One region of the Mycobacterium sp. MS1601 genome, then DNA from elsewhere that is predicted to be linked to it. Evidence: riboswitches for the same ligand, from Rfam matches in the RefSeq annotation. Region 1 holds a riboswitch; the other holds the start of a gene.
The links. Region 1 has a riboswitch for thiamine pyrophosphate ahead of thiD (bifunctional hydroxymethylpyrimidine kinase/phosphomethylpyrimidine kinase). Riboswitches for the same ligand answer to the same signal wherever they lie in the genome.
Positions count from the first base shown of each region.

Region 1 (15,294 bases):
ACCGAATCCGGCCACGTCGGAATCGGAAGCGCCTTCACCGCAGAGGGATTGGTGCGTGCTGCGTTGGACCTGCTGAGTCCACAACTGGTGGGGCAGAGCGCACTGGAGGTCGAGCGCCTCACGGAGACCCTGCACCAGAGTGCTTTCTGGATGGGCCGGGGTGGCGCTCTGACACACGCCACCAGCGCCATCGACATCGCGCTGTGGGACCTCGCCGGCCAAGCCATGGATCAGCCGGTCGGCCGCTTGCTGGGAGGGCGCTACCGGGACCGTGTCCGGCCCTACGCTTCGGTCTTGATGGACGAAGCGCCGGTTATGACCGAGAACCTGCAATCACTGGTGGAAGAGGGCTTTACCGCGTTCAAGATCGGATGGTGGAAGTTCGGACGCGTCGACAGCGCAACCGACGAGCGCACCGTGGCTGCGGCGCGGGAGGCGGTCGGTGATCGCCTTCTCGCGGTGGACGCGGGAGGTTCTGAGGCGTTCTTCCCTGGTGGTTTGTCGTGGGCCAAGCGCACCGCGGACATGCTCGCCGCATACGATGTGGCATGGTTCGAGGAGGCGCTGGATCCTGACGACGTCGACGGATTCGTGGCGCTGCGTGCGTATTCCAAGGTTCCGATCAGTGGTGGCGAGGTGCTGACCCGTCGGCAGGCATTCGCGCCGTTCATCACAGCAGGCGCGTTCGACATCGTGCAGCCGGACACCACAAAAGGTGGCGGTCTGAGTGAGTCACGTCGGATCGGCTGGAGCGCACAGGATCACGGTATCCGCCTGGTGCCACATGGTTGGAACACCGGAGTTGGGCTGGCGGCTGACCTGCAGTTGGCCTCGGCGCTGGCCGGCACGGACCTCGTTGAGTACAAAACGGGTGCAGCCTATATCGACGAACTCGTGGCCGGCGGCTGGAGTCTGGACGCCGAAGGAATGCTGCCCATTCCGCACACCGCTGGTCTCGGTATCTCGCTGAACCCCGACTCGCTGGGCGCTTACGGCACGAATCCTACTTTCGCGCTGGCGGTATGAGCATGACGCAGCCGGACTTCGCGATGCTCCGGTACCCCGTCATTCCTCTGTTGACGGTACGGACGATGTCAGATGTCGACGCGCTCGGAGGTGGCCTCGTCGACGGCGGGCTGCCGGTTGCCGAAGTGGCGCTGCGAAGTGAACACAGTGTGGCGGCGATCCGGCGACTGGCGGCCCGTGGTGACATCGAGGTCGGTGCGGGAACGGTACTGACAGTGCAACAGGCCCGCACGGCGCTCGATGCAGGAGCGCGCTTCATCGTGACACCCGGCCTCGATCTCGAGGTGGTGCGGTACACACAGGACGCTGGCGTTCCGGTCATTCCGGGAGTGCTGACGCCGTCGGAGATCCAGGCGGCTTCGCGTCTGGGCTTGACTCACGTCAAACTCTTCCCCGCCGATGCCGTGGATGCGATCGCCTGCCTGAGAGCCTTCACCGCCGTGTATCCAGGTATGCGGTTCATGCCTTCTGGTGGAGTTCGATTGACCAACGTCGCGAACTACCTTTCTCTGCCCTCGGTCTTCGCCGTTTCCGGCAGCTGGATCACAGCGGAGCCCGACCAAGGTGTGGTGGCGAGCGCAGCCAGGGCGGCGTTGTCGGCAGCCGAATCGGTATGTGCGCAGTGACCTCGAGTGATCCGCTCGACGTCGTCACGGTGGGGGAGAGCCTGGGCCTGATCACCGCAGACCGGGTCGGATCACTGAGCCATGTGCGGGACATGCAGCTGGGGTTCGGCGGGGCCGAGAGCAACGTCGCCATCGGCGTGGCACGCCTCGGCGGTTCCGCCGCGTGGATCGGCCGGGTTGGCGCGGACTCGCTCGGTCACATGATCGTGCGGGAACTGCGCGCAGAAACGGTGGAGGCAGTGGCGATCGTCGATTCCGAGTCCGCTACCGCGCTGATGCTCAAGGAGCGTCCCCGACCGGGTGCCAGCCGCGTGACCTACTACCGCCGGTTCCAGGCCGGTAGCCGGCTACGCCCTGCCGACATACCCCGCCACGTCGTGCAACGCGGTCGCATACTGCATGTCACCGGTATCACCGCCGCCCTGGGCGAAGGCCCGCAGGCAGCTGTTCATGCTGCGATCGATCATGCCAAGAGCGCGAACAACATCGTGAGTTTCGACGTCAATCATCGCGCCAGTTTGTGGACGGACCGAGATTCCGCAGTGAATGCCTATCGGGCGCTGGCTCGACGTGCCGATATCGTCTTCGCCGGCGAGGACGAGGCCGAACTGGTAACGGGCACCAGTGATCTGCAGCGGCAAGTCGACGGACTGCTCGCCCTCGGCGTAGACCAGGTGGTCATCAAGCGGGGCGCTCGAGGTGCTGTCGCGGCGGCCGAGGACACGTTCCACACCCGGGATGCTCACCCAGTGACCGTGGCCGACACGGTGGGTGCCGGCGACGCCTTCGTGGCGGGGTGGCTGGCCGAGTTGGCGCGGGGCGCTTCCCCAGAGGCCTGCCTGGACGTCGCATCGGCGTGTGGCGCTCTGGCGTGTACCGGCTTGGGGGACTGGGAGGCCGCGCCCACCCGGGGTGAGCTCGCCCGGCTCTCAGGTGTCGGTGATGATCCTGTGAGCCGTTGACTCCGTGGGCGGCCCGCTAGCGGTTGCGCGCCCCGTTGATGCCCAGATACGCCACGTACCCGAGCCCACCGAACAGGGCGGCCTTGCGGGTCTTGGTGCTGAGTAGACCCAGGCCGAGTGCGGACTCGATACCGCCGTTGATGTAGATGAATCGGCGGGTGTTCTGCGGGAACGCCGGGGCGGTGATGGACTCGAACAGTTCCGGCTTGACGAAGTGCGCCACTCCGGTGGCGGCCAGGGCCAGGCCGGCGAAGCTGGGAAAACGAGACTGTGAAGGCATTCGAGAGTGCTTTCTTCTCAGGCGATTTGGTAGTCGCTCAGCGGGAATTCGCTGGCTTCTTTGATGGCGTCTTTGGTCGACATCGAGCGCAGCAGGCTGGGCTCGCCGTGCGGATTGAAATAGTACGACCGTGAGCTCGCGCAGTTGCCCAGCGTCCACAGCGAGTCGCCCAGCAATTCGGTCATCCGGTCCAGGTAGGCGGTGTTGGCGGCCTCGGTGACCTCGAACGTGGTGGCGCCGCGTCGCTTCACCTCACTCAGCAGCCGATCCATCAGCCGCATCTGGTATTCCATGGTGTTGAAGAAGTTCAGACCCAGGAATGCATACGGGCTCGCCAGGCTGAGGTAGTTCGGGAAGTACGGTATCGACACACCCTGATAGGCCTGGAACCTGGTGTCACGCCACCACTTTCCGAGGTTGCGGCCGTCGCGACCGATCACCTCGATGGCCGGGAAGTTGGCCTCCCAGAGATCGAAACCGGTGGCCAGCACCAGGGTGTCGATCTTGGTCTCGGTGCCGTCGTTGTTGACGATGCCGTCAGCGGTGATGTGGTCGATACCGTCGGTTTGCAGGTGCACATTCGGCTTGGTGAAGGTGCGGAAGTAGCTGTTGGAGAACGTCGGACGCTTGCAGCCGATGTCGTAGTCGGGAGTCAGCTTGCGCCGCAGGTCCTTGTCCCTGACCTGGATGAACTGGTTGATCTTGCACAGGTCCATCGCGGAGATGTTGAGCCGACGGAACAGCGGCACCCGGTAGTTCACCACGCCCACGTTGATCATGGTCTCGTAGATGGTGTCGGTGATGGCGCGAATCACCCTCTGCGTCCAGGGCATTCGCGCGAACAGCCGCTTGGTGCGCTCGGAGATGGCGAAGTCCAGTTTGGGTGCCACCCAGATCGGGGTGCGCTGGTAGACGGTCAGGTCGGCCGCGGTCTTGGCCAGCTCGGGGATCAGCTGCACCGCGGTGGCGCCGGTGCCGATCACTGCGATCCGGTCGCCGGCTGGGTCGTAGGCGTTGTCCCAGTCGGTGGTGTGCACCACCTTGCCGGCGAAGTCGGTGATGCCGTTGATATCTGGCAGCTTGGGTTGGGACAGAAAGCCGGTGGCAGTGATGAGGTAGCGGCAGCTCACTGTTTCGCCGCCGGCCAGGGTGACCTTCCAGTGGGAGGTCTCCTCATCCCACCGTGCGCTCTGCACGTCGGCGTTGTACCGGATGTGGCGACGCACGTCGTACTTGGTGGCCACGTCGTCTGCGTATTTCTTGATCTCCGCGCCGGTGGAGAACAGTCGCGACCAATTGGGGTTGGGCTCGAAGAAGTACGAGTAGGTGGTGGTGGGGACGTCGACGGCCAGCCCGGGGTAGTGGTTGACGTACCACGTGCCGCCCAGGTCGTCCTCGCGGTCCAGCAGTACGAAGTCGTCGAACCCGAGTCGCTTGAGCTGGATCGCCGCACCGATGCCGGCAAAGCCGGCGCCGACGATGACGACGTCGGTGTGCTCCGATGTCATGCCACGACGATACCTCAACTTACCCGTCAGTAAGTTAGGGTCCTTGGTCCTTTCCTGGCTGCCGGTCGGAAGGGATTTGATCAGGCGCGCACAAAGCCCAGGTTGTCGCCGATCACGGTGTTGGGGCCGATCGGCAACTGCGTCGCGTCGTCTCCGGCGACGGTGACGAATTCGATGCGCTCCCGCCAGACCTTGCGCAGTAGGTCCTCGAAGGCCATGGTGGTCAACTGCTCACCAGGGCAGCGACGGTAGCCGAACCCGAACGGCGCAAACCCTGCGTAGTCGCACACCGGCATGGGTTGGTCGTCGATGACGCCGAACACCGTGCCGAACGCACTGCTGCGTAACGCGGCTTTGCGTCCGTCCTTGACGGCGACGTCCGTGGGTTGGAACGGGCACTGCGCCAAGCCCATCTGATGGATGCGTGCCTCGTCGACGTCTTGGCTGGTGGGCGCGTTGCGATAACGCGCAGGATCGAAGGCGTCGGGGTTGGTCCACTGCACCGGATCCTTGCTGGTGGCCGGGTGAGGTGTGGCCACGTAGTTGTGACGTTCGAACACCGGTTCCCTGGTCTCGGCCACCGCCGAGATGCTGCCGCCATTCGGGAGATGACCCGAAAGAGTTCCATCACAAAGCGCTCGAGTGGTGGAAACGCACTGCCATCGGGCTCGTCGAAGGCTCCGGACATGGTCTTTGTGAACGAATCCTTGGTTGCTGCGTCGCCGGTGTCACGACCCAGTGTCGCCATGATGTTGTAGAGGCTGTTGCCCCACTGGCTGAACGCGACGAAGTTGTGGAAGCACTCGAACACCACGTCCTTGTGGTTGAAGTGCTCGCTGTCCTCGCCGTTCTTGAGCCAGAACCACGCGAACGTCTTGTCGGCGTCTTGGATGGTGCCGGATTCGATGTCGGCCAGCCTGTCGTCGATCCACTGCTTCAGGAACGCCAGGTGGCCCCGGACGGTCATGTAGTTGTCGTGAACGATCTTCTGTGTCGGATCACGATACGCCAGAACGGTATTGAAGCTGGCGCCGATCTCGCGGACCTCAGCGGGAATGGCGTCGCCGGTGACACCGAGATGCAGATCCCAGTAGAGATCCCAGAAGGTGTCCAGGTAGGTCTGCATCAGTGGTTTGTCGGCGTTGGACGGGCTGAACAGGCCGTCGAAGAACGTCGTCACCTTCGCTTGGTATGCGCCGGCGTAGAGATCAGGCGTGACAGCCGACATGTAGATGCGTTTACGCAGATTGTCAGGGCCGCGCTTCTCGAGGCCCTGCAAAAAGACGGTGACCCCATCTTCTGGAGCAGGACCCCACTGATCGCTGAGCAGCCCCCACATGTCGTAGGGCAGCGCGTTCTCCTTGGTCAGCGCCACGTCGATCATCGGCAGCACCGGCCGTTGGCCCTCGATCACGCTGTTCTGAAAGAACGGGACGATGACGTTGTCGACGTACTCCGCGTCGAATTCCTGCAGATACTGCTGCCTCAGCCGCGACACCTCGTCGGAAGCCGCGGTGTCCTCGACCGTGGCCACCTCGGTTGTCGTGCTGCAGCCCGCCAGTGACTGCGCGGACACCACAGCAACTGCCCCGGCGCCGCCGGCCAGGAAAGCACGTCTGCGCATCCCGCTGTCTCCTCTTTTTTTTGAAAGGCGATGACGAGAATTTACGCACGAGAAAGAAGAATCAGCAACCCCTGTTTGGTACCGCCGATGCCGACGAGTTGGTCGACACCCTGCTCGAACTCACCGTCGGCAGGGTGCTATCCGAGGCCGCTGACCCGTAACGCGCCGTCCACGGCCAGCGTGGGAACGTCGAGTGTCTTGGAGCCCAGATCGTGGCGTGCGCCGGTGATCTCGACGATCTCGGAAGTGCCGCCCAGCAGCGCCGCCGCAACCGTCAGCTCCGCAATCGAGCCGAACGGATCGGCAGTTCCGTGGGTGAAGACCGTCGGTACGGTGATCTGTGGCAGGTGCTCGGTGCGGGCCCGCTCGGGCTTGCCCGGTGGGTGCAGGGGGTAGGAGAACAAGGTGAGTGCCGCCAAGTCGGCACCCTCGGCGGCGACCATGGACGTCATCCGGCCACCGTAGGAATGCCCGCCGGCCAGTACCGGACCAGCCGTCAGGGTGTGGGCGAGGTCGATGGCCTCGAGGATTCCTGCCTGATCAGCTGCCGCCGACCCTGACGGCGGCCCCTTCGGGCGACGACGTCGGTAGGGCAGGTTGTAGCGGATGGCCAGCCAGCCGCGCCGGGCCCACTCGTCGCAGATCCTGCCCAGCAGCGGAGCCTCTCGGCTGCCGCCGGCACCGTGGGTCAGCAGAACCACGCCGGTGGGGGCACCCTGGGGCTCGTGGGCCACCCCGGCGATGACGTCGAGGTTCATGTCTGCAGCCGGAACAGTGCGTTGACCGGACCGTGGCCGTGACCCAGCGGATAGGCGGTCCGAATGCATTCGGTCACCCAGGTTTTCGCGAAATCCACCGCCTCGGGCACCGAAAAGCCATGTGCCAGAGCGCACGTGGTCGCCGCGGCCAGGGTATCTCCGGCTCCGTGGTCGTGGCCGGTGTCCACCCGCGGTGCGTGGAACTCGTGGAATTCGGTGCCGTCGAACAGCAGGTCGGGGCTGGCGTCCGACGACCGCAAATGCCCACCTTTGACCAGGGCCCACTGCGGACCGAGTGCGTGCAGCGCGCGGGCCGCCTCTTTCTGGGTCGCCTCGTCGACCACCTCGATGTCGACCAGCAGGCGCACCTCGTCGAGGTTGGGGGTCACCAGGGTGGCCAGCGGGAACAGTTCGGTGCGCAGGGCCGACAGTGCGCTGGGGTGCAGCAGCGGATCGCCGTGCATCGATGCGCACACCGGGTCGACCACCAGGGGAGTGCCTGCGCATTCGGCCTGCCAGGTCTCGGCCACGCAGCCGATGATCTCCGCGGACGCCAGCATCCCCGTCTTGGCCGCCTGGATTCCGATGTCGGAGGCCACCGCACTCATCTGCCCGGCGATGATGTCCAGCGGTATCTCGTGAAAACCCTTGACGCCCAGGGAGTTCTGCACGGTGACCGCAACGACGGTCACGCACCCGTGCAGTCCCAGCATCGCGAAGGTGCGCATGTCGGCCTGGATGCCCGCGCCGCCACCGGAGTCGGAGCCGGCGATGGTCATGACGCGGTGCGGGGTGTGCCCGGGCAGGGGCAACGGCAAAAAGTTCACTTCACTCCCTACGCCGGTATTACCCGGTCAGGTTCGTACGGTCGACGGCCCCAGCCGTCCTCTCAGCGCACTTGGTGTGCACTCCCGCGTGGTGCTCGTGTGGGTTCCGATGCCCAACTTAGCGCAGGCGTCGGGAATAGGAATTGCGCCCCGATGATTTACATAGCTAACATATACAAGTTGTGGCGCACACCGTGGTGGGCTGCTGGCCGACTCAGATACGAAACGAAGAAGATGACTGCCGAGCTCACGACTGACACCAGCCTCAACGACACCGCGCGCCGCCGGATCCGGATGGATCACGACCACCCCCGCTACAAGTGGATCGTCTTGTCCAACACCACGTTGGGCACGCTGTTGGCCACCATCAACGCCTCTATCGTGTTGATCTCCCTGCCGGCGATCTTCCGCGGTATCGGGCTCAACCCCCTGGCCCCCGGCAACGTCAGCTACCTGCTGTGGATGCTGATGGGATATTTGGTGGTCACCGCCGTGCTGGTAGTCCCGTTCGGCCGGCTGGGGGACATGCTGGGTCGGGTCCGCATCTACAACCTCGGCTTCGTCGTGTTCACCGTGGCCGCCGTCGCGCTGTCCTTCGACCCCTTCCAGATGGGCGGCGGGGCGGTGTGGCTGATCGCCTGGCGCGTGGTCCAGGGTGTCGGTGGTGCCATGCTGATGTCGTCCTCGTCGGCCATCCTGACCGACGCCTTTCCCGCCAACCAGCGGGGGATGGCGCTGGGCGTCAACATGGTCTCGGCGGTGGCCGGCTCGTTCCTGGGCCTGCTGATCGGCGGCTTCCTGTCCGAATGGCACTGGCAGGCGATCTTCTGGGTAGGAGTGCCGATCGGTCTGGCCGGCACCGTCTGGAGTCTGCGTTCACTCAAGGAACTCGGCTCCCGCACTCCCGGCAAGCTGGACTGGGCGGGCACGTTGACCTTCGGCATCGGGCTGACCGTCCTGCTGCTGGGCATCACCTACGGCATCCAGCCCTACGGTGACTCCAGCACCGGGTGGACCAATCCGATGGTGCTCGGTTCCATCGCGCTGGGCCTGGCGCTGTTGGTGGTGTTCTGCGTCGTCGAGCTCAAGGTCGCCGCACCGATGGTCGATATGCGACTGTTCCGGTCGGCCTCGTTCGGGATGGGCAACTTGGCCGGACTGCTGTCTTCGGTGGGCCGCGGCGGACTGCAGTTCATGCTCATCATCTGGCTGCAGGGCATCTGGCTTCCTTTGCACGGGTACAGCTTTGAATCGACGCCGTTGTGGGCGGGTATCTATCTGCTGCCGATCACGGTCGGCTTCCTGGTGGCCGGCCCCATCGCCGGATCGCTGTCGGACCGCTTTGGTGCGCGACCGTTCACCGTCGGCGGCATGGTCCTCATGGCAGTGACATTTGTTGCCCTGCTGCTCATCCCGGTGAACTTCGACTACTGGCTGTTCGCTCTGATCGTGTTCCTCAACGGGCTGGGCGGCGGCATCTTCACCGCGCCCAACACCGCGGCCATCATGTCGAGTGTGCCCGCATCGCAGCGTGGTTCGGCCTCCGGTGTGCGCGCCACGTTCTTCAACGCCGGCTCGTCTCTGTCGATCGGCATCTTCTTCTCGCTGATGATCGTCGGTCTGGCCAACACACTGCCGTCGGCGCTCAGCACCGGATTGCAGGCTCAGGGAGTGTCTGCCGACGTCGCCCAGGACGTGGCCGGCCTGCCGCCGGTGGGCAGTCTGTTCGCGGCATTCCTGGGTTACAACCCGATTGCCGAACTGCTCGAGCCGTCACATGCGCTGCAGCAGCCGGGAGTGAATGCCGATGTGCTGACGGGTAAGACATTCTTCCCCGAGCTCATCACCGAACCGTTCCACACCGGCCTGGTGGTGGTGTTCTCGGCGGCCGCGGTGATGATGGTGCTGGGTGCTATCGCTTCGTGGATGTCGCCGGGCCGCTACGCCGACGCCCCTGGCGCCGACAACGCCGCCTGATGTGACGGCGGTGGCGCCGTCGACCCGCGCACCACGAGTTTCAGCGGGAACTGTACGGACAGCGGCGGGCGGTGTGGTTGGGCGAGCAGTTCGAGCAGCATGCGTGCCGCCTCGGCGCCGATGTCCTGGTTGGGAATTCCGATGGTGGTCAGCGGGGGCCGCAGCTTGTCCAGGAATGGCATGTCGTTGAAGCCGACGACACTGATCTGGTCGGGACAGCAGATGCCGCGCTCGGCGAACACGTCGTAGCAGCCAAGGGCGATCAGGTCGTTGCCCGCGACGATGGCGGTGAAATCGGTGCCCGCGTCGAGCAGCCCGCGCAAGGTCTCGGCGCCGGCCTCCTCGCTCCAACTCGCACACGTGGCGGTCAGGGCAGGGTCCTCGTCGGCGCCGTGGTCACGGATGGCGGCCCGGAAGGCGCGGGCACGTGCCACACCCGTCGACGTGGTCTCGGGCCCGCCCAGGTGTGCGATCCGGCGATGGCCCAGCGCGGTCAGGTGCTGCACCGCCAGATACACCCCGGCCGGGTCGTCGGGTGCCACCGCAGGGGCGTCGACCCCATCGGGGCGGCGGTTGACCATCACCATCACGACGCCCTGCTGGTGCAGCTGGATCAGCAGGGGGTGTTCGATCCGGGCCGTCGCGACGATCAAGCCCTCCACCTGCCGCGACAGCAGAGAGTCGACCAAACCTTGTTCGCGTGCCTGGTCGTTGTCGGTGTTGACGACGAGTGCGCTGTAGCCCGCCGCCTCGAGGGTGCGCTCGATGCCGCGCAGGATCGGCGGGAACAGCGGATTGGTGAGATCAGGGATGAGAACCCCGATGGTGCCCGACTTGGCCGTCTTGAGGCCGCGGGCGATGGGGTTGGGTCGGTAGCCCAACGACTCGGCTGCCCGGATCACCCGGCGCGCCGTCTCGTTGTTGACCAGACCGCGCGTGGCCGGGTTCAGTGCCCGGGATGCTGTGGCGGCATGCACACCCGCCGCCACAGCCACGTCACGCAAGGTCGGGGTCGACACGGATGTCAGCTTAGAGAGCCGCGTCGCAGAACACGTGTCGCCGCGGCGGACCGACAACAGATTGCCTGTGCCTTGTTGCACTCGATTGCACGGGTTGCTCTGGCATGGAGGCTCCTCGTTGAGCAGCTAAACGACGGGAAAGTGCCGCTTCTAGCTGGAACAATAGGCCGCTCGTGATTCTCATCACAGGAAGTTCGCAGAAATCGTTGACATGGATACGGCCGGATTGCTTAGCTAGGTTTGCAATCGATTGTGACGACCGGCGCAGCGGGGCGCGGCGCGCAATTGTGCACGGGCGGAGGATTTCTCGTGACTTCAGCATCGACAGATCGAAAGGCGGGCGTGCGCCGGGCAGTGACAACGGCTGCCGCGTGCGGGGCACTGCTGTTCACGGCGGCTTGTGGCGGGGGCGGCGACGCCGCCGGCCCATCCAGCGAAGGCGGCGGCGGTGGTGAGCGGGAGAAACTGATCGTCTCCATGCCCGTGATCCCACCCAACTTCGTACACGTCATGCCCTGGGTCGCTCAGGACCAGGGCTTCTACGACCAGTTCGGGGTCGACGTCGAGCTCGTCAGCCTCGACACCGGCGTGACCGCACTGCGTGGCGCGGAAGCGGGCTCCGCCGACATCGCGGCGGTTCCCACCCCCACGCTGATCAATGCCGTCGCTCAAGGCGGCTCGGCCAAGGCCTTTTACACCTACTCCGACAAACTCGACGTGCAGATGGTCACCACTGCGGACGTCAACGGGTGTGAGGACCTGCGGGGCAAGGTCGTCGGTGTGGACGAGGTGGGCGGCTTCGCCGAGGTGCTGACCAAGATGTACTACACCTCGTGTGGGTTGACGCAGGAAGACGTCACCTATGGCAACTTCCCCGGTGCCGAGGGCCAGGCCATGGCGCAGGGTCAGTCGTCCTCGGGTGTGCTGCACATCGACGAGGCCCAGGGCGTCATGGAACAGTTCCCGGATGCCGGTCTGAAATCCGTGGTGAATCTGTGGGACGTCGTGCCCGATTGGCACTACGCCGGATTCGCCGCACCGGAGTCGATTCTGCAGGAACGTCGCGACGCCATCGTGGCGTTCACCGCCGCCAACATCGCCGCCAACCGGTTCATGACCGACACCGCGAACAAGGAGGCCGTCCTCGACACCGCCGAGGAGGTCACCGGTCTGGACCGCGAGATCCTCTCGCAGACCTACGACACCTTCATCGCCGACGAACTGTTCCCCGATGACAACGGCTATTCCCAGGAAATGGTGGATTTCACCGCCGATCAGCAGGTGAAGCTGGGCAACATCACCGAGGACATCAAGCCGACCTACGAGCAGTTGGTCGACACCACGATCTACGACGACGCACTCGCGCTCTACGAAGAGAAGTCCTGACCTTCGCCTCACGGTGCCGTTGGCGGCCAACAGATCACGGCCGTCACCGGCGCCGCACCATCACCGAACATCGAAAGGCGCCGTCGTGGCGAATGTCGACATCAAGGACCTCTCGAAGCACTTCGGGCCGCTGAGTGTCTTCGACAACATCAACCTGCACGTCGACGAATACGAATTCGTCTCCATCCTGGGGCCCAGCGGCTGCGGCAAGACCACGCTGCTGCGCATCGTGGCCGGCATCGAGCAGGCCACCGGTGGCGCTGTCTTCATCAGCGGTGAGCAGAACTCCAAGCCACGCCCTGACATGACGTTGGTGTTCCAGAACTTTCGGCTGCTGCCTTGGCGCACGGTCCAGGACAATGTCGGCTACGGCCTGCGACTGCGCGGCCACAGCAAGTCGAAGGCACGGGAAGCGGCGCAGCAATATGTCGACATGGTGGGGCTGCAGGGGCGCGAGAAGAAGTACCCCTACCAACTCTCCGGCGGCATGCAGCAACGTGTCGGTCTGGCCCGCGCCCTGGCCATCCGGCCCGAAATCCTCTTGATGGACGAGCCTTTCGGTGCGCTCGACGCCCAGACCCGCGAGCTCATGCAGGAGGAACTGCTGCGCATCTGGTCGGCCGACCGCAAGACGGTCATCTTCGTCACCCACTCCATCGACGAGGCGATCGTGTTGTCGGACCGGGTGGTGGTGATGCAGGCCAACCCGGGCCGGATCGTCGAGGACATCACCATCCCGTTCGAGCGTCCGCGCAATGCCGCCACCATCCGGGTGGACCCGGTGTTCGCCGAACTGCGGGCGCGGATGTGGTCGCTGCTGCGGCAGGAAGAACTGAAGGCCGGTTCTCTACACGGAGTCAGTGGTGACTGACGGCACGTTGAGCAGAAGCCGAATCTGGCAGCTGCGCATCGGTTTTGCCATCTTCGTGCTGGCGCTGTGGTACGTCGTCGCCATCACCACCGGTGATCTGTTCCTGGCCGAACCGCACGTCATCGCCCAGCGGCTGTGGCAGTCGGTCCTGGACGGCGAGTTCCTGCAGTACGCCCAGCCCACGGCGTACATCATCGCCGTCGGTGCCGCCCTCGGAGTGGGCCTCGGTGTGCCGGTCGGCCTGCTCATCGGGCGGGTCCGGTGGCTTTACTGGCTGACCGAGGCGCCCATCAACATCTTCTACACCACCCCGCTGGTCGCGCTGATCCCCTTCATCCTGGTGATCCTCGGCTTCAACAACACCTCGAAGATCCTGATCGTCTTCCTGTTCACCGTCCTACCGGTGATCATCAACACCGCGTCGGGGGTGCGCACCGTCGACCCCGACCTGCTGGAGCTCACCCGGTCGTTCTGCGCGCCCGAGTGGACGGTCTGGCGCGACGTCCTGATCCCCGGCGCGCTCCCCGCCATCATGACCGGCCTGCGGATCGGTCTGATCCATGCTCTGGTGGGCGCCGTTCTCGCCGACTTCTACGCCGGCGCCAGCGGCTTCGGGTACCTGATCATCCTGTACTCCAACCGCTTCGACATCGCCGGTGCGCTGGGACCGGTGCTGGTGCTCGCGGCAACCGGGACCCTGATAGCCACCCTGCTCAAAGGCGCGCAGCGCCGACTCTCGCCGTGGCAAGGAGCGTCATGACCCACACCGTAGGTGCCGCACTCCCCATGCCCACCCCCGCGCCCGCCGCGCCGAAAGCGCGCCGCCCCGCACGGGTGAGCGCGCAGCGGCTGATCTGGTTCCTGGGTCTGCTGATCGTGCCCGTGGCGTGGGAGCTCTACGCCGCGTTCGCGGACAGCCCGTTGATCGTGGGACCCATCGCGGTGCTGGAAGCGGGCGTCGAGATGGCCCGCGACGGTGAGCTCACCACCGCGATCTGGCAGAGCGCATCGGTGTTCGTGGTGGGGATGGCCCTGGGCACTGCGTTCGGCCTGCTGGTCGGCATACTGGTGGGCCGGTTCCGGTCGATGGACGTCATGCTGGATCCCTACATCTCGGCGCTTTTCGCGACGCCACTGGTGGCCGTCATCCCGATTCTGGTGGTGGCGTTGGGCTTCGGCTTCTTCGCGAAGGTGGTGATCGTCGCGATGTTCGCCTTCTTCCCGGTGACCATCAACACCGCGGCCGGCGTCCGGGGTGTGCCCCGCGATCTGGACGAACTGGCCCGGTCGTTCTGCTCGACCGAGCTGCAGGCCTGGCGCGACATCCTGATCCCCGGGGCACTGCCGTTCATCGTCACCGGTATCCGGCTTGCGGTCGGACGTTCCCTGATCGCGGTGGTGGTGGCCGAATTCTCCACTGCGGTGACCGGTCTGGGCTTTCTGATCCTGGTGAACTCACGCCGGTTCAACATGGCCGAGTCGCTGGTACCGGTGGTGCTCCTGATGATCACCGGTTTCGTTCTCTACACGGCGCTCAAGAGCGTCGAGACCCGGCTGGCACCGTGGATCGTCCGCACCGCCGAATAGTGCGGTCAGCCATCGATGCGGCCCAGCCCGCGCGGGAACTGGTGCAGCCGGGCACATCCGGTGGCGGTGATCTCGAAGAGCTCACCGGTCTGCACCCCGATCCGGCCGTCGGGGGTGGTGACGTTCGGCTGCACCACGATCGTCATGCCCTCGGCCAGCGGCAGCGTCGGCAGCGCTTCCAGAGTGCGGCTGCGCGAACCGAACACCGGCGGCAGGTAGCCGCCGCCCAGACCGTGCACCAGGTCGTCGACGGTGGTGAAGCCGGCGTCTTCGATCACATCGGCCGCCGCCACGATCTGTTCGGGCAGCACTCCCGGGGCCAGCATGGCCTCGATCCGGCTCAACGCCGCGTCGGCCACCTGGTGCAGTTCGGTGACCAGGGGTGTGGGTGGCTCGGCGACGGTGAAGGTGCGCAACAATTGTCCCGGGTAGTCCAGGCCCACCGCGGTGCTCAATTCGCAGGCCAGCACATCACCACGGTTGACCACCCGGCCGCTGGGCCACTGCGACGGCACACATTGTGCGGGCTCGGCCATGGCGGTGAGCGCGAAATAGTGGATGTAGTTGGTGCCACCGTGGGCGAGGTAGCTGTCCTCGACCAACGCGCCGAGCTCGTATTCGGTGCTGCCTGCATGGGTTCCGTCCCGCAGCGCCGCGCAGGACAGATCGGTCAGGTGCGCCGCAGCGCGCAACCACGCCAACTCCTCCGCCGACTTGCACAGCCGCATCCTGGTGTAGGAGCCGTTGAGATCTGCAAGGCCGCCGATGTTTTCGCGCAGGGCGGTGTGCATCCCGAACGGGACGGCGCCCACCACCGCCACCTCGCCGCCGACGGCGCCGCGG
Region 1 is NZ_CP019420.1:3,498,521-3,513,814, forward strand. Features, by position in the region: gene BVC93_RS17025 (mandelate racemase/muconate lactonizing enzyme family protein) at 1-1,026, shown strand, start outside; gene eda (bifunctional 4-hydroxy-2-oxoglutarate aldolase/2-dehydro-3-deoxy-phosphogluconate aldolase) at 1,092-1,652, shown strand; gene BVC93_RS17035 (sugar kinase) at 1,640-2,614, shown strand; gene BVC93_RS17040 (hypothetical protein) at 2,631-2,894, opposite strand; gene BVC93_RS17045 (flavin-containing monooxygenase) at 2,912-4,402, opposite strand; gene BVC93_RS34065 (hypothetical protein) at 4,483-4,629, opposite strand; gene BVC93_RS17050 (hypothetical protein) at 4,626-6,026, opposite strand; gene BVC93_RS17055 (alpha/beta hydrolase family protein) at 6,164-6,784, opposite strand; gene thiD (bifunctional hydroxymethylpyrimidine kinase/phosphomethylpyrimidine kinase) at 6,781-7,611, opposite strand; TPP riboswitch at 7,600-7,709, opposite strand; gene BVC93_RS17065 (MFS transporter) at 7,846-9,588, shown strand; gene BVC93_RS17070 (LacI family DNA-binding transcriptional regulator) at 9,552-10,607, opposite strand; gene BVC93_RS17075 (ABC transporter substrate-binding protein) at 10,917-11,993, shown strand; gene BVC93_RS17080 (ABC transporter ATP-binding protein) at 12,079-12,864, shown strand; gene BVC93_RS17085 (ABC transporter permease) at 12,857-13,624, shown strand; gene BVC93_RS17090 (ABC transporter permease) at 13,621-14,451, shown strand; gene BVC93_RS17095 (M24 family metallopeptidase) at 14,457-15,294, opposite strand, start outside.

Region 2 (15,294 bases), 1.0 Mb from region 1:
CGACACCGTGCGCTTCTACGGTGGACCAGAATTGCCTTGGCCGCTCTACGCTTTCGCGATCTTGGCGATCGTCGCGGTACTCGGCTACCGACACATCGACCTCAGTGCCAAGGTGCTCGGCATCGCGCTGGCCCTGGAGATCGGCATCGTCGTCGTACTGGATCTGGTGATGGTGGCCAACCCCAGCCCGGCCGGCGTCACGTTCACCTCCTTCACCCCGTCCGTATTCACCCAGGGCACCATCGGCATCGCAATCCTGTTTGCGCTCACCGGATTCATCGGATTCGAAGCCACGGCGGTGTTCCGCGACGAAGCCCGCGATCCCGAGCGCACCATCCCCATCGCCACGTACGCCGCAGTGATCATCATCGGCGCCTTTTACGCCATCACGGTGTGGGCGTTCGTCGTTGCCATCGGTCCCGACAACGTCACGGCCGTGGCCAACCAAACTCTCGACGGTGAGGGCAACATGCTGCTGGACACCACCGAGTCCATGCTGGGCACCATCGGCCGCGACATCGTGAACGTGCTGCTGTTGACCAGCCTGTTCGCCTGCGTGCTGTCATTCCACAACGTGATCGCGCGGTATCAGTTCGTGTTGTCCCGCAAGGGGCTGCTGCCGGCTCGGCTGGGCGCTGTGCATGGCGGGCATCACTCGCCGGCGTTTTCCTCGGTGGCGCAGACGGTGACTGCCGCTCTGATTGTCGGTGTGCTCGCGGTACTCGGGATCGATCCGCTGGTCGGGGTGTTCGGCTCGATGGCCGGCGTAGCCACCGTAGGCATGGTCATCCTCATGCTCACGACGTCCATCGCCGTGCTGGTGTTCTTCCTGCGCAACCGGGACCGGGTGTCGGGTGTGTGGCAGACGAGGATCGCGCCCACCGTGGCCGTGCTGGGGCTGCTGGGCTGTCTGTGGCTGGTGCTGTCCAACTTCACGCTGGTCACCGGCGGTAGCGTCGGGTTGAGCGCGGTGCTGGCGGCCATCCCGTTCCTCGGGTTGGTGGTCGGTGCGCTGGCGTGGAAGCCTTCGACGTCGATCTCGTCCTGAGTGCTTTGGCGCGCGTGCGCGGTCGCATGCGAAGATAGCGGCCGCGCATACGCGCTTGGGGGCGGTAGCTCAGTTGGTTAGAGCCGGGGACTCATAATCCCTTGGTCGCGGGTTCGAGCCCCGCCCGCCCTACAACGCACTACCTGGATGACGGCGTATCGGAGCTTGTGCCGAGGGGTTCTAATTGAAATTTATCGGCGTGAACCCGTTCGCATCGGTGTAGATGGGTGGTAGCCATCCGGGCTCGCCTGGAACCACGGTCGTGGGTGTAACCGGGTATTTCACCTTCTCGAAAATCTGCTCGTCCTGCCAGTATCCGCCGCGGGTGGAACAGCTGTAACTGCCGCAGCTCGTGCTGACCGGCACCTGATGTGCAGGTATCCAGACCATGCGGAAACGCACCCAGCTGCCATCTGGTTGCATCGGTCCGTCGCAGATGCTGCGAGTTTGGGTGCCGAGGAAACCCCAGGGGACGCTTTCACAGCCCGGCTGCACATCTGCGTTTGCAGGCGGACTGCAAAAAGTACCCGCACCACTCAAGATTGCCACAGCGATAGCTAAGTTTCGTTTCACTGATTCGCCTCCCCATCTGGGAATATAAACCTGTGCAACGAGTTTGGCAACGATTTGAGAACAAATAATTGACGTTGGTGAAGAAGTTGCTAGTGGTACTGCTGTGGCGACGGAACCTACTCGCCACTGGACTTCCGGGTGACTTCGGACTGGTGGCGCGCAAGTCAGAACTCCGAGCTAATCATCGCTGGAGAGTGGGGTAGGCCAAGCATCTGGCCGAACTATCGAACTCTCAAAGATGGCACCGATCGACTACCTCCGCGCGGCGGCCGGCCGCCCGATGTATGCGCGTTGTCGAACTGACCCATGAGACGGCCAGTAGGTGGCAGTGGGGTGACCTTGCGCGACTTGTTCTGGTATGCCGCCGAATTGATCGTCGCCAGTTGGTGCGAATCGGATTTTGCCTCTCAGTCCAGGTGGGCCAGCGCCTGTTTGGCGGCGGCAAGTTCGGCCTCCAGCGCAGCAACCTTGGCGGCCTGCTGTGACCGGGCCTCGTCGATGATCTCGTCGATAGGGGTGGATAGATCCTCGTGCAGTTCCTTGGCAGCGCGGGAGACGGCGGCCGCGGCGACGGCGATGTTCCTGGCGAGATAGGTACTGCCCTGCTTGAGGTCGGCGTGCCACTCACCGTCGGCGGTACCGGTGACGGTGAGGGTGAGCTCCAGTGTCTTGGTCTTGCGGGTGGCCCGCTTCTTGGGTTTCTCCTCGGCGACAGATGTGTCCACCGTCGGCGAGGTGTTCTCGGGCTGGGCAGGTGCGACTGCGGTGGCCGGATTGTCGACGGTGATGGTCACAGCGGACTCCTTCTCTAAACTGCCGGTAGATGCCGGATCGATGAGCAGCCGTCATTAGAACAAATGTTCGACGCAGAGGAAAGCTGACGCGCCGACGCTCAGCCGGGTCGTGCTCATGGGCTGCGCGAGCTGCCGCGATCAACAAGCCCAGCGGCGCAGTTCTTCACCACATCGTGGCGTAGTGATATCCGAACATCGGCGCGCAGTGCGGTGCGGGACGGCCGTTGAGCTGATGTCACGGTCGACGTTCCCGGCTTCGAAGAGACCGGCATTCTGAAGTGACAAGTACTCCATCACAACACCATTGAAGTGAGCACGGAGTTGACCAGTGGCCCTACCGCGGGCTGGTCGGGGCGGGCGCCGACGCGGCTCCACCAGATGAATTCGTCTGGCTGATCGAGCGATTCAGCGTGATGGGGACTTTCTTCTCTAGTCCTGGCGGAGCCGTGATCCAAAGATGGTGTCTGACGTTGGAAAGGATGCTCGATGACGGTCAGTGCACGAACCATCGGTATGCCAGGTTGTCTCGAGGCCGCTGCCTGGAGGTTCCTCGAATCCGACTACATCGGTCCCGCGTACGCCGGCTGGCCGATCGAGCGGCGTGTCGAGGTGTTCCTGGCCCGGATGGGTCCGCGCGCGTTGCTCGACGACGGATCGGCCTACGAGGCACTCATCGACCGTGTCCTCGCCAATGTCGGGCGCGCTCGACGTAGGGCAGTTGTGGCTCCCGCCGGCACTGATGCTCCGGCGCCGGGGTGATCTAACCGAAGGCGCACAGCGGTGATAAACCAGCAGCTCCGACAGCGCGAATCGCCTGGCGCATCACCAGACAGGGCAATGGCTTTCGGCCGACGGCCGCAGCGGCACGCGCGACATTTTCCCCTGGCGGTGCGCTGCATCCGGGTTCACTATGGAAGTAGCTCATCGCGGAGGCGCAGCCATGGACACCGTCGATCTCAACGTCAAGAGCATCTGGTTGGTGCGCGCCCTCGGACACAATCAACTGGTACGCCGCAGCGACCGGATCGAGGCCACATGCAGAGTACTGGCGGCGCTCGTGCTGGTGTTGTTCATCCCCGTTGCCTGCGCGGTGGGCACTGCGGTACATGAGACGCAGACCCGGTACCTGGCCGAGGCCGTAGCCACCCGCCACCAGGTTGACGCCGAGGTTGTCGAGGACAGTGTGCATCTGCGGGACATGTACTCGTGGGGTGCTGTAACCCGAGTGCGGTGGACAGTAGACGGGCGCACCCGCTCCGATGTGGTGGTGTCGCGGGAATCGCGCAAAGCAGGAGAATCGCTGCCGATCTGGGTGGATCGCAGCGGCGCCAGAACCCAGGCCCCCGAAGGTTCGCTGCTTCCATCCGTCACCGCCGTGCTCGCGGCACTCACGGTGTGGGCGGCCACGGCGACGGTGGTGGGTGGTCTGTTGGCCGTGCAGCATGCGCGGCTCACCCGGCGGCGATATGCCGTGTGGGAGCGGGAATACCAGCTCTTGACTGGTAGCGGCAGCCAGCACTGAGTAGCATCTGGCGCCAACCTCCACTTCGATCGTTGGAACGCATTGACACTCGACGACCTCGCGCTGTTGCTGGAGACGGCCGGCGCGACGACAGTGCTGGTCGACGGGCGTTCTGGGGCAGGCAAGACGACGCTGGCAGACAGCTTGCAAAGACGTTGGACCGGCAGCGCCGTCGTGCGACTCGAGGATATCTACCCAGGTTGGGACGGATTGGCCGCGGCCGTCGACCACCTGCACGGCGAGCTCCTGCTCCCACGCTCGCAGAATCGGCCGGCGCGTTGGCGACGCTGGGACTGGGTCGCTGATCGCCCCGCTGAGTGGCACGCCGTTGATGCGGACCGTCTGATCGTCGAAGGTGTCGGCGCGCTCTGCGCAGGCAACCACGAGCTGGCTGATGTGGGCATCTGGATCGAGATGGACGACGAGATGCGCAAATATCGGGCACTGCAGCGTGACGGGGACACCTTCCGGCCGCACTGGGACCGCTGGGCCCGCCAGGAAGACGACCTCATCGCTCGCTTCGAGCCGCGAGATCAGGCCGACTTCATCGTGACCGAAGGCGCCGACGGACGGGTCTGGATCGACCCGGCGTAGCGAGCATGAACCGACCTGGGTTACGTTAGGGGACGGAAAACCACACGGGAGTGCACCGAAGTGCGCTGAGAGGACGGCTGGCCGGCCGTCGACCGTACGAACCTGACCGGGTAATGCCGGCGTAGGGAGATGAAGGAGTCCTCATGGACCAACAGATCACTCACCCATCACCGCTGCGGTGGCGCGTCGTCGACATCGTGGTGGCCAGCGTGCTTGCCGTCGCCTCCGGCCTGGTGTTCGTCTTCTGGAACGTCGCCTACAACCCGGTGTTCGAACCGCTGAGTGCGGTGCTTCCCGGGCTTCAAGGGTTGGCCGGGGGTGGCTGGCTGTTCGCCGGCGTGCTGACCGCACTGGTGATCCGCAAACCTGGCGCCGCACTGTACGGCGAACTGGTCGCGGCCACCGTTTCCGCCCTGGTCGGAAACCAGTGGGGTGTCATGACCATCGAATCGGGACTGGTGCAAGGGCTTGCCGCTGAGCTGGTGTTCGCAGTGTTCCTGTACAAACGTTGGAACCTGCCGATCGCCGTGTTGGCCGGTGCCGGTGCAGGTTTCGCGCTGGCCGTCAACGAGTTGATCATCTACTACCCCGGATCCACGATGGCGTTCTCGGCCATCTACACCGCTTCGGCGGTGGTGTCTGGCGCGCTGATCGCCGGTGTGCTGTCGTGGTTCGTGGTTCGCGGGCTCGCCAAAACCGGCGCACTCAGCCGATTTGCCTCCGGCCGGACTGTCGCCGCGCAGTGACGCAGGCTTCGGGCGGAGCCGAAGTCACAGCGCGACAGTGGGGTTGGCAACACGCCGGTCAACAACGTTGGGCCCTCAGCGATCTGGACCTGACCATCGAGGCCGGCCAGCGGGTACTGCTGCTGGGCCCGTCCGGCTCGGGTAAATCGACGCTGCTGCACGGTTTGGCTGGTGTGCTTGGCGGCGCTGAGGAAGGCCATGCTTCCGGCTCACTGTTGGTGGACGGTGCACCACCCGCGCAGCAGCGCTCCCGCATCGGAATGGTGCTGCAGGACCCGGATTCTCAGGTAATCCTGTCCCGCGTCGGTGACGATGTGGCGTTCGGGATGGAGAACTTCGGCGTTCCCCGTGACGAGATCTGGCCACGCGTCGAGATCGCTCTGAGTTCGGTCGGACTGAATCTGCCGCTGCAGCATGACACCGCCCAACTCTCCGGCGGACAGAAACAGCGCCTGGCCCTGGCTGGGGTACTGGCCATGCGGCCCGGCCTGATCCTTCTGGACGAGCCGACAGCCAACCTCGACCCCGCCGGAGTCCTGGAGGTTCGCGACGCGGTGACGGCCGCGGCCGAACTGACCGGCGCCACCGTCGTGGTAGTCGAGCACCGCACCGAGGTCTGGTTGCCGGTGGTGGACCGGGTGGTCGTTCTGGGCGCCGGGGGAGAGGTGATCGCCGACGGCTCCCCTGAGGAGACCATCCAACGGGAGCACACACATCTCGTGGAATCGGGGATCTGGGTGCCGGGAGCGCCCGCGCCTGCGGTGTCCAGGATTCGTGGTGGTGCCGAACCATTGCTGACGGCAACCGATCTGACGGTGGGATACCGCTCAGATCTGCTGACACTTGATCTGTCGATCACGGCGGGCCGGGTGCTGGCGGTGACGGGGCCCAACGGGTCCGGGAAGTCGACGCTGGCCCTGACACTGGGTGGCCTGCTGCCGGCGCGCGGCGGATCTCTTGAATCGGCTTCCGACTTCGCGCCCACACCCCAACGTCGCAACCCGATTCGCTGGAAGTCCAAGGAGTTGCTGACTCGGATCACCAGTGTGTTCCAGGATCCCGAGCATCAGTTCCTGGCGCCGACTGTGCGAGACGAGATCTCGCTGGGGCCGCGGGCACTGAAGATGCCCGAAGCGGAGATCGTCACGCGGGCTGATGCTCTGTTGGAGCGACTGCGCCTGACCGGAGTCGCGAACCGCAGCCCTTACACGCTCTCCGGCGGGGAGAAGCGACGGCTGTCGGTGGCGACGGTGTTGATGACGCGGCCCGCCATGGTGGTGCTCGACGAACCGACGTTTGGGCAGGACCGCCGCACGTGGGCCGAGTTGATTCTGTTGCTCGCCGAGATCGCCAATGAAGGAACGGCGGTCGTCACCGTCACCCACGACACCGAGTTCGTGGACCTGCTGGCCGACGAGCGTGTTGATGTCTAGGTCGGTGAATCCTGTCGCCAAGCTGTTGGCGGCGGCGGTGATCGCGGTGGCACTGGTGCTCAGCGTCGACTGGGTGTCGGCGCTGACGGCGTTGCTACTCGAGATCCCGCTGTTCCTAGCACTCGGTGTTCGGCTGCGTCCCTTTCTGATTCGCGCGGCGCTCATTGCGGTGGCCGCGGGGCTGACTGCGGTGACCAACCTGCTCTACGGCGAGCCCAGCGGCACTGTGTACTGGCAGTTTCTGCTGATCACCGTCAGCGACGGCTCGATCGAGCTGGCGGCGGCGATGTTCCTGCGCGTCCTGGCGATTGCATTGCCGTCGGTGTTTCTCTTTCTCGACGTACAACCGACGGAACTGGCTGACGGGCTGGGGCAGATCCTGAAGTTGCCTGCCCGCTTCGTGATTGGCGCATTGGCCGGGCTGCGGATGGTCGGGCTGTTGCGGCAGGATTGGCAGTACCTCGGTTATGCGCGGCGGGCCCGCGGCGTCGCCGACCACGCTCGGTTGAGGCGCTTCCTCGGCCAGGCATTCGCACTGTTGGTCTTCGCCCTGCGCCGCGGGTCTAAGTTGGCGACGGCGATGGAAGCGCGAGGGTTCGGTGCGTACCCGACGAGGACGTGGGCACGCCCGTCAACCTTCGGCTGGCCGGAGTGGCTTCTGATCGGCTACGGACTGGTGATCGCCGGCGGTGCCATCGCGGTGGCCGTGCTGGCTGGGACGTGGGACTTCGTGGGCAGCTGAATCAGGAATCGCAGCCGATGCCGTCGCCGTCACGATCGAGGCCGTAGATGTCGGAGCCGACCACTCTCACCGGTCCCTGCACGTACGACGGACCGTTACCGCTGCCGCCGGCGCAGTCGACGTCACTGTCGATCGGCACGCACGGCCCCGAGTAGTTCGGGTCGCACGGTTCGGCGTTCGCTACCGGACTGAGTATGAGACCCCCGGCGAACACAATTATCAAGGCTGTCAATTTACCCACGGGCGGAGATGCTAGGTCACGGAGTGACCTTTCGGGAGTGGATGAGCGAATTACGTCTGTCCGTTACTTCTGGGGGCGGGCGAGTTGTGTTGCCGTGACAGCGGCGTTGTCGAAGACGGCACTAAATTCACAAATTGACACACGTGCCAGTTCTGCTGGGTATCGTGAGCGCACCTGAGAGGTCATGTCTAGGGGACGAGGGTGGGGACAACTGCGGGTTGGTATGACGATCCATGGAATCAAGCGGATCTGCGTTGGTGGGATGGCCAGCAGTGGTCGGGCAGGACTGCGACCACACGACCTGAAGTCGATAGTCGGGATGCCGTGACCGCTATTGAGAGCGGCGGGATCGAGCACCTGATCGGACGCGATGGAAGGATCGCCGTCGTCGACCTCGAAACGACGGGCCTGTATCCCACCGATCGGGTAGTCGAGATCGCGGTCCTCACCCTTGATTGTGACGGTCGGGTGCACGACGAGTTTGAAACACTCATTCAGCCGATGCGGGACGTCGGACCGACCTGGATCCACGGTGTGGACGCCGCCATGGTGCGCGATGCACCCACCTTTGCTGATGTCGCGCACCATGTGGCGTCGCGACTCGATGGTGCGGTGGTGGTAGGGCACAACGTCTTGTTCGACATACGCATGCTTGGCAGCGAGCTGTCCCGTACCGGAATCGAGATCGATTGGGGTACAAGCCTCGATACGCTCCGCGCGACTCGATGCAAGCTGGGCCAAGCCTGCGAGGAGCTTGGCATCGCCCTGGATGATGCGCATCGTGCGATTGCCGACGCACGGGCTACCGCACGACTGCTGTTCGCGACGCGCCATTTCTACCGCGATCCGTGTGTGCCCGCGGCAGCTCGTCCGCTACAGGTGACGCCGTTGCGGGTGCGCGCGCGAGAAGGGCATGTCGATGTGCTGCCACCAGCGCCGTACTTGGCGCAACTCGCGCGCGGCATGCACACCAGCGTTGACGTTGCACCGTACGTCCAATTGCTCGACGTGGCCATGGCAGACCTCAAACTCACTCCAGATGAGCGAGGGCAACTTCGCAGTCTCGCCGCTGAACTCGGTCTTGATAGGCCAGCGGTGGCTCGTGCTCATCGTGAGTTTGTCAATGGCCTGATAGACGCCGCGCTCGAGGACGGTGTGGTGACGGATGAGGAGTTCGATCAACTCAGCAGGGCCGCTGCACTTCTCGAAGTGGACCGAGAGGCAGTGTTGAGCCGCATCGAACCTCTTCGCGCGTCCGTGGAGGGGATGGCTCTTTCTCCTGGATTGACTGTCTGTTTCACGGGGCAGGGACAATTGAACGGTTCACTTGTCGACCGGGCGGATCAAGAGGCGATGGCGCTGCGGCACGGACTGTTTGTAGCCAAGTCGGTAACCAAGAAGGGGCCCGACCTGGTGGTGGCCGCTGACGGTGAGTCGCGCTCGGCGAAGGCCCGTAGAGCTCGGCAGCAGGGTGTCGCGATCTGTTCGTTCACCGACTTTGCCGAGGCGCTCGAGACAGGTGGTTTGGTCACCGCCATGCGTGCGGCACCAGCGGATACCGCGATGGTATGTGTGACGTGTGGGACTTCGTGGATGGCACGGCGCCAGACTGCAGGATCAGTCTGTAGTGACTGTTCGCGGTCGACGTTGCTGCAGAAGACGCCGTCGATGTCGCTTACCGCCGGGGTGGAGCTCGTCTGCGGTCAATGTGGAAATTCTTGGGAGCGTGCGCAGGTCAGAGGTCGGCGGCCCAAGATCTGTCCGGACTGTGCATCGGGAGCTGGGGTTTGAGCGTGAAGTACCAGTCCGTTGCGGTCGTCGACAAGCATGGCAGCGACTCGGTCGTCTGGCATGTCGATGTAAGCCCGAATGATTCGGACCTGAGCCGGCTATCCGGGGCGTGGGTGATCTCCGGGCTGGACTCGGGGAGGCTGTCGTCGCTGGTGCAGAGCCGCAAGCTTGTTGTGACGCACGCAGCGGCGCAGCTTCGACTTGATGGTCACGCTGGAGTGCTCGACCTCGACGCGGTGGTCGACGGTATTGAAGGCGAGATCGCTCGACTCCAGAGTCACTTCGACACGAAGATGGCATCCGAGCCGAAGTCCACGCGAGTCGCCCCGACGTGGCCACATGTTCCCGAACGTGTCGATCTGGCCGATCCCCCTCGGGACAGTGACGCACCCGATCGGGTTTCCGTCGTGCTAGGGATCGCGCGGTGGCTCGAGTCGGCTGCACTGGCGTGGGTTGCGATTGAACGCCAACGGCTCGATCGTGACTTTCTGCGCCAGGAAGAACCCGATCTGCGTCGCTTTCCCGGTTGGGCGCGCTGAATGGTCACTACCGGTGCTTTCGGGCACCGTTAAATCTGGGGGGCACCATATCCCAGGTCTGGGCCGCTGTGTGGACGATAGATCCGTTGGACACGTTTTCCGAGAAACTTGTTGTGCCAAAGCATCCGGTCGACCTCCGAACCAATGATGGCCTCGATATCTATGTCGCCGATGCCGGGCGCCATCGCTTCACGTCCTATGCGGCTGGGAACTGAGCTTCGATAAGTTCGGCGATCGAGACGACGTATCGCAAGAGCATCGTGAAAAGCAGAGCCGCAGGCGAGGTAGGTGACCGCAATCCGCGCTTCACGCACAAGTACGAAGTCCCCAGCAGTTTCAATCCCAAGTGGGCAAAGAGGCTCGTGCTGACGAGTCGCTCGCCCGCCTACAACCGCTGAAACTGCAAGTACGCCCCGCCAACGACCACCACCACCGACACCAACAACGCGGCCACCGCCGCACCCCGCATCGCCACTGAGCTGTTCATCCGGCGTGCCCGCAGGTACAGCTCGGCGATCGCCAGGTTCGGCAGGTAGAAGAAGAAGTCCATGGTGTAGTCGAACCAGCCCCGGAAATCGCCTGTGCGGCCGTCGAATTCGACAAGTGTCGACAGCCCGTACTGCATCCGGTAGAGCCAGGAGGCGATCACCAACGCGAACAGCCGCACCGCCCAGGCGCGGTGGCGGTCGAAGTCTCGGGCGCGGGCATACCGGATGGCCTGCACCGCCGAGAGAATCATCAACAACCCGTACAGGCCGAAGCCGATGTCCATCACGATGCCGCCCACCGTGCGCTGCAACACGATGAAGCCCAGACCCCCGACCGCCGTCAGAACCGCGGTGGCCACGTACAGCCGTCCGATCCACCGGTGCACCACCGGCCAGCGGGTGCGGATCACCGGGATCAGCTGCACACAGCCCAGCACCATCACCACCGCGCCGGTCACGAAGTGCAGTCCGATCGACCCGCTGGCACCGGGGTTCTCCGGCGAGTACAGCCCGGGCAGAAAGCCACCGTTCCACCGCTGCAGGTCGCCGTCGAACAGGCGGGCGATGTAGGTCAATGCGATGTAGAGGACGAACTGTAGGCCACTGACACACAGCAGTGTCACCAGCACGACGCCCAACCACCGGTTGGCCGCACCGAGAGCACCGCCGCCGCGCGCGACAGCGGACTCGTCTGAAGTCCTAAGCGTTGTCAACACAACACCTTTCAGAGCAGCAGATCTTCGGGATGGATAGGCAGATCATGGATGCGGATGCCGGTGGCATTGAACACCGCGTTGCCGATGGCAGCCGCGGAGCCGACGGTGCCCAGCTCGCCGACGCCGCGGGCGCCGACCTCGCTGAAGTCGGGATCATCGCCGTCGAGACACACCGCGTCGATGAACGGCACGTCCGCATTGACCGGAACCACGTAGTCGGCCAGGTTGGCCGCCGCCATACGTCCATCCGGTTCGATCGGATTGGCTTCCAGCAGCGCATGGCCGATCCCGAAGATCACCCCGCCCACCACCTGACTGCGGGCCGTTTTTGCGTTGATCACCCGGCCGATGTCCACCACGCTGGTGAACCGGCTGACCCGGGTCTCACCGGTGAACGTGTTGACCCGCACTTCGCAGAAGTGCGCGCCGAAGCCATGGGCGGCATAAGGGATCATGATGTTCTCGTCGGCATGGGTGGCCTCGATCTCCGTGCGGCCCAACCCGCGCAGCAGATCGGCGAACGGGAGTTCGGCAGTGGCGGAGCGCAACACGCCGGCCTCATAGGTCACCGGCGTGCCTGATTCGGCCAGTGGCGAATTGGGGTCGGTGCCGGCCGCCTCGACCAACTGGGCGGCGGCCGCGCGGGCCGCGGTGCGAGCGGTCGGAGCAAGGCTGCCGGTGGCGCGTGAACCGACGGCGCCGGCCCCCGGCGGCAGGGCGGTGTCACCCACTTCCACCACCACACGGTCCATGGGCAGGCCCAGCGCATCGGCGACGACGATGGCCAGCGCGGTGGCCGACCCGGTGCCGATGTCCATGGTGCCCGACTGCACCAGCACGGTGCCGTCATCGCGGAACCGGACTCGCACCGCGTTCTCGGCACGACCGGCGGCCGGGTAAATCGCGGTGGCCATGCCCATGCCGACCAACCACTGGCCGTCCCGGTTGGTCGCGGGCGCGGCGGAGCGACGATTCCAACCGAATCGGGCGGCGCCCACGCGGTAACACTCGTCGAGCCTCTTGCTGGTCCACCGACGGTCGGTGCCGGGCACCACCGTCGCATAGTTGCGCAGCCGCAGTTCCACCGGATCCACACCGGTGGCGACGGCCAGTTCGTCCATCGCCGTTTCGATGGCGAACGCGCCTGGCGCCTCGTTGGGTGCGCGCATCGCCCAGGTGGGCGGGATGTCCAAGGTGACCTGACGTTGGTCGACGTGAAGATTGGGTGTGCGGTACAGCACGGCGCTGGTCTCGGAAGCCGTGCGCATGGGCCAACCACCCACCGCTGGATGTGCGGAGTCCGACTCGTGGCTGACAGCGTTGAGCGTGCCGTCGGCATTGGCGCCCAACCGTATGCGTTGACGGACGGCCGACCGGTGCCCGACAACGCTGAACACCTGAGTTCGACTGAGCAGCAACCTGACCGGGCGGTTGAGTTCACGCGCGGCCGCGGCGGCCAGCGTGGCGTCCGACCACGGCAGCACGCGGCTACCGAATCCGCCTCCGACATAGGTGGAGATCACTCGCAGCTGATCCGGTTGGATCCCGAGTGCGCCCGTCAGGCCGACCACCGCGCGGCCGGGGAACTGGGTGCCGGTGTAGATGGTCAGCTGATCACCGTCCCAGAACGCCAGCGAGGCATGGGGTTCCATGGCTGCCGCGTGCTGGGCCTGCTGGCTGACGGTGATGTCGATGGTCACGGCACTGTCCTGCAGCGCGGTGTCGATGGTCCCGACTCCTGGGGCCAGCACCGTGGTTGTGCCGGAGACCTCGGCCGGCATGGTGACACCGGGACCGGCATCGGCCAGTGACGTTCTGGGCGTGCGTTCCTCGTAGGAAGTGGTGATCATGGCTGCCGCGTCCCGGGCATGTTCGAAGGTGTCTGCCACCACCACGCCGATGGCCTGGCCGCGGAAGCGAACCTCCTGATCCTGCAGCGGGCGGTAGTTCTCACCCAGCCCGCTCGGGTCGGCGGGTTCCAACCGCAGGGGCGCGAAGGGGGTGTACACCGCCACGACACCGGGCGCCGCAGCGGCGGCGTCGGTGTCCATGGCGGTGATGCGACCCAGACCGATGGTGGAGGTCACCAGAACCGCGTGTGCCATGCCAGGTTCTTGGTAGTCCGCGGGGTAGCGGGCCACGCCGGTGGTCTTGACCCGGCCGTCAACCCGGGAGATGTTGGCGCCCAACGGGGTCGTCATGAGGTCTCCGTGATATCGGTGAGGGCGCGGGCGATGGCGCGGCGCAGCAGAGCTGGTTTGAACGCGTTGTTGGTCAACGGCCGGGCATCGGTGGCGGCTGCAGCGGCAGCCGCGGTGAAGGTGTCCAGTGTCGCGGGCCGATTCACCAACAGGTTTTCCACCTCGGGAAGTCGCCACGGCACCGTGGCCACCCCGCCGGCCGCCACCCGTGCCCGCGTGATCGTGCGTCCGCGCAGGGTGACCGCGGCGGCCACCGAAGTCAGTGCGAACTCGTAGGACTGCCGGTCGCGGACCTTGAGATAGCCGCTGCGGGTGCCTGCGGGCAGCGGGGGAACGGTGATGGCGGTGATGAGTTCTCCAGGGGCCAGGTCGTTCTCGACGTCCGGGGTGCTCTGCGGCTGCCGGTAGAACTGCTCGAGGGCCACGGTGCGTTCACCCTCGGCGTTGCTCACCTGCACCGAGGCCTCCGCAGCGACCAACGCCACGGCCACATCACTGGCGTGGGTGGCCACGCAGGCATCGCTGGTGCCCAGCACCGCGTGCATGCGGTTGTACCCGGTGATCGCCGAGCAGCCGGTGCCGGGATTGCGCTTGTTGCACGGCATCGACAGGTCGCGAAAGTAACTGCATCGAGTGCGCTGCAACAGGTTTCCACCCATGGAGGCCATGTTGCGCAGCTGCGGTGAGGCGCTCAGCTCCAAGGCCCGGCTGATCAGGGTGTAGTCGCTGCGTACCGCGGGGTGCTCGGCCACGTCGGTCATCCGCTCGAGCGCGCCGATACGCAGGCCGGTGCCGTCGACGGTGATGCCGGTCAACGGCAGGCCGTTGATGTCGACCACCTGCTCAGGCGTAAGCACTTCGAGCTTCATCAGATCCACCAGGGTGGTGCCGCCGGCGAGGAAGCTGGCGCCGGTGAGGGCGGTGGCTGCGGACACCGAGTCGGCTACGGCGTAGGTGTAGGGGCGCATGTCAGGCCATCCGATCGCGTGCGGTTTTGACGGCTTCGACGATGAACGGGTAGGCGCTGCAGCGACAGATGTTGCCTGACATGTGTTCCCGGATCTGTTCGTCGGACTCGGTGCGTCCGTCCTCGATCACCGCTACGGCGGACATGATCTGGCCTGGGGTGCAGAACCCGCATTGCATGGCGTCGTTGTCGATGAATGCTTGCTGGACGGGGTGCAGGTCGTCGCCATCAGCGAGGCCCTCGATGGTGGTGACCGCGCGGGTGTGCACGGTGGGCGCCAGCGTCAGACAGGACAGCACCCGGCGTCCGTCGACGTGCACGGTGCAGGCGCCGCACTGACCGTGGTCACAGCCCTTCTTGGTGCCGGTCAGCCCGATCTGGTCGCGAAGCGCGTCGAGCAGCGTGGCGCGGGGATCGAGGGCGAGGGTGTGCTCGGTGCCGTTGACCACCAGCACGGTCGAGATGAGGTCGGGGTCGACATCGGTGCCTGCGGCGTCGTCACCCAGGCGGGAGACCACCACGGCGACGCCGGCCGTCGCCGCGACAGCGGTGCCGGAGTAGGCGATGAAGCGGCGGCGTGATACCCCGAAGGGCAGCACCGACATTCGAGGTGGTGGGTCGGCCTCGGTGGTGGTGTCAGAGCCGTCGTCTGGCATCGTTTCTCCGTCGTCCTCGCAAGTCGGTAGGGGGTTGACACCACAGTGGCAGTGCATTTCGGGGCTATTCAGGGATTGGTTATCCGGGTATCGGCAGTCCCGCCCTGAGCCGCCGGGAGAATCGGTGACGGGTCGATCTGCACAGTAGGGCCCGAGAACGTCTGGAGACAATGACCGAAAAGCCTTGGTGCTCGGTGCCGATAAACTGACCACACCGATAGGGAGGTACATCGATGGCCACCG
Region 2 is NZ_CP019420.1:4,523,672-4,538,965, forward strand. Features, by position in the region: gene BVC93_RS21850 (APC family permease) at 1-1,048, shown strand, start outside; tRNA gene BVC93_RS21855 (tRNA-Ile) at 1,107-1,180, shown strand; gene BVC93_RS33810 (CDGP domain-containing protein) at 1,229-1,597, opposite strand; gene BVC93_RS21865 (DUF6319 family protein) at 2,029-2,346, opposite strand; gene BVC93_RS21870 (hypothetical protein) at 2,902-3,174, shown strand; gene BVC93_RS21875 (Rv1733c family protein) at 3,356-3,937, shown strand; gene BVC93_RS21880 (hypothetical protein) at 3,980-4,531, shown strand; TPP riboswitch at 4,566-4,676, shown strand; gene BVC93_RS21885 (ECF transporter S component) at 4,675-5,277, shown strand; gene BVC93_RS21890 (ABC transporter ATP-binding protein) at 5,274-6,710, shown strand; gene BVC93_RS21895 (energy-coupling factor transporter transmembrane component T family protein) at 6,703-7,452, shown strand; gene BVC93_RS34800 (hypothetical protein) at 7,454-7,591, opposite strand; partial or broken gene BVC93_RS34805 (hypothetical protein) at 7,895-7,954, shown strand; gene BVC93_RS21905 (exonuclease domain-containing protein) at 8,018-9,484, shown strand; gene BVC93_RS21910 (hypothetical protein) at 9,487-10,023, shown strand; gene BVC93_RS34810 (hypothetical protein) at 10,137-10,238, shown strand; gene BVC93_RS21915 (DUF2306 domain-containing protein) at 10,409-11,227, opposite strand; gene BVC93_RS21920 (xanthine dehydrogenase family protein molybdopterin-binding subunit) at 11,236-13,428, opposite strand; gene BVC93_RS21925 (FAD binding domain-containing protein) at 13,425-14,396, opposite strand; gene BVC93_RS21930 ((2Fe-2S)-binding protein) at 14,398-15,051, opposite strand; gene BVC93_RS21935 (DUF1330 domain-containing protein) at 15,285-15,294, shown strand, end outside.
Region 2: linked by a shared signal. The riboswitch ahead of BVC93_RS21885 (ECF transporter S component) and the one ahead of thiD (bifunctional hydroxymethylpyrimidine kinase/phosphomethylpyrimidine kinase) in region 1 are both predicted to bind thiamine pyrophosphate.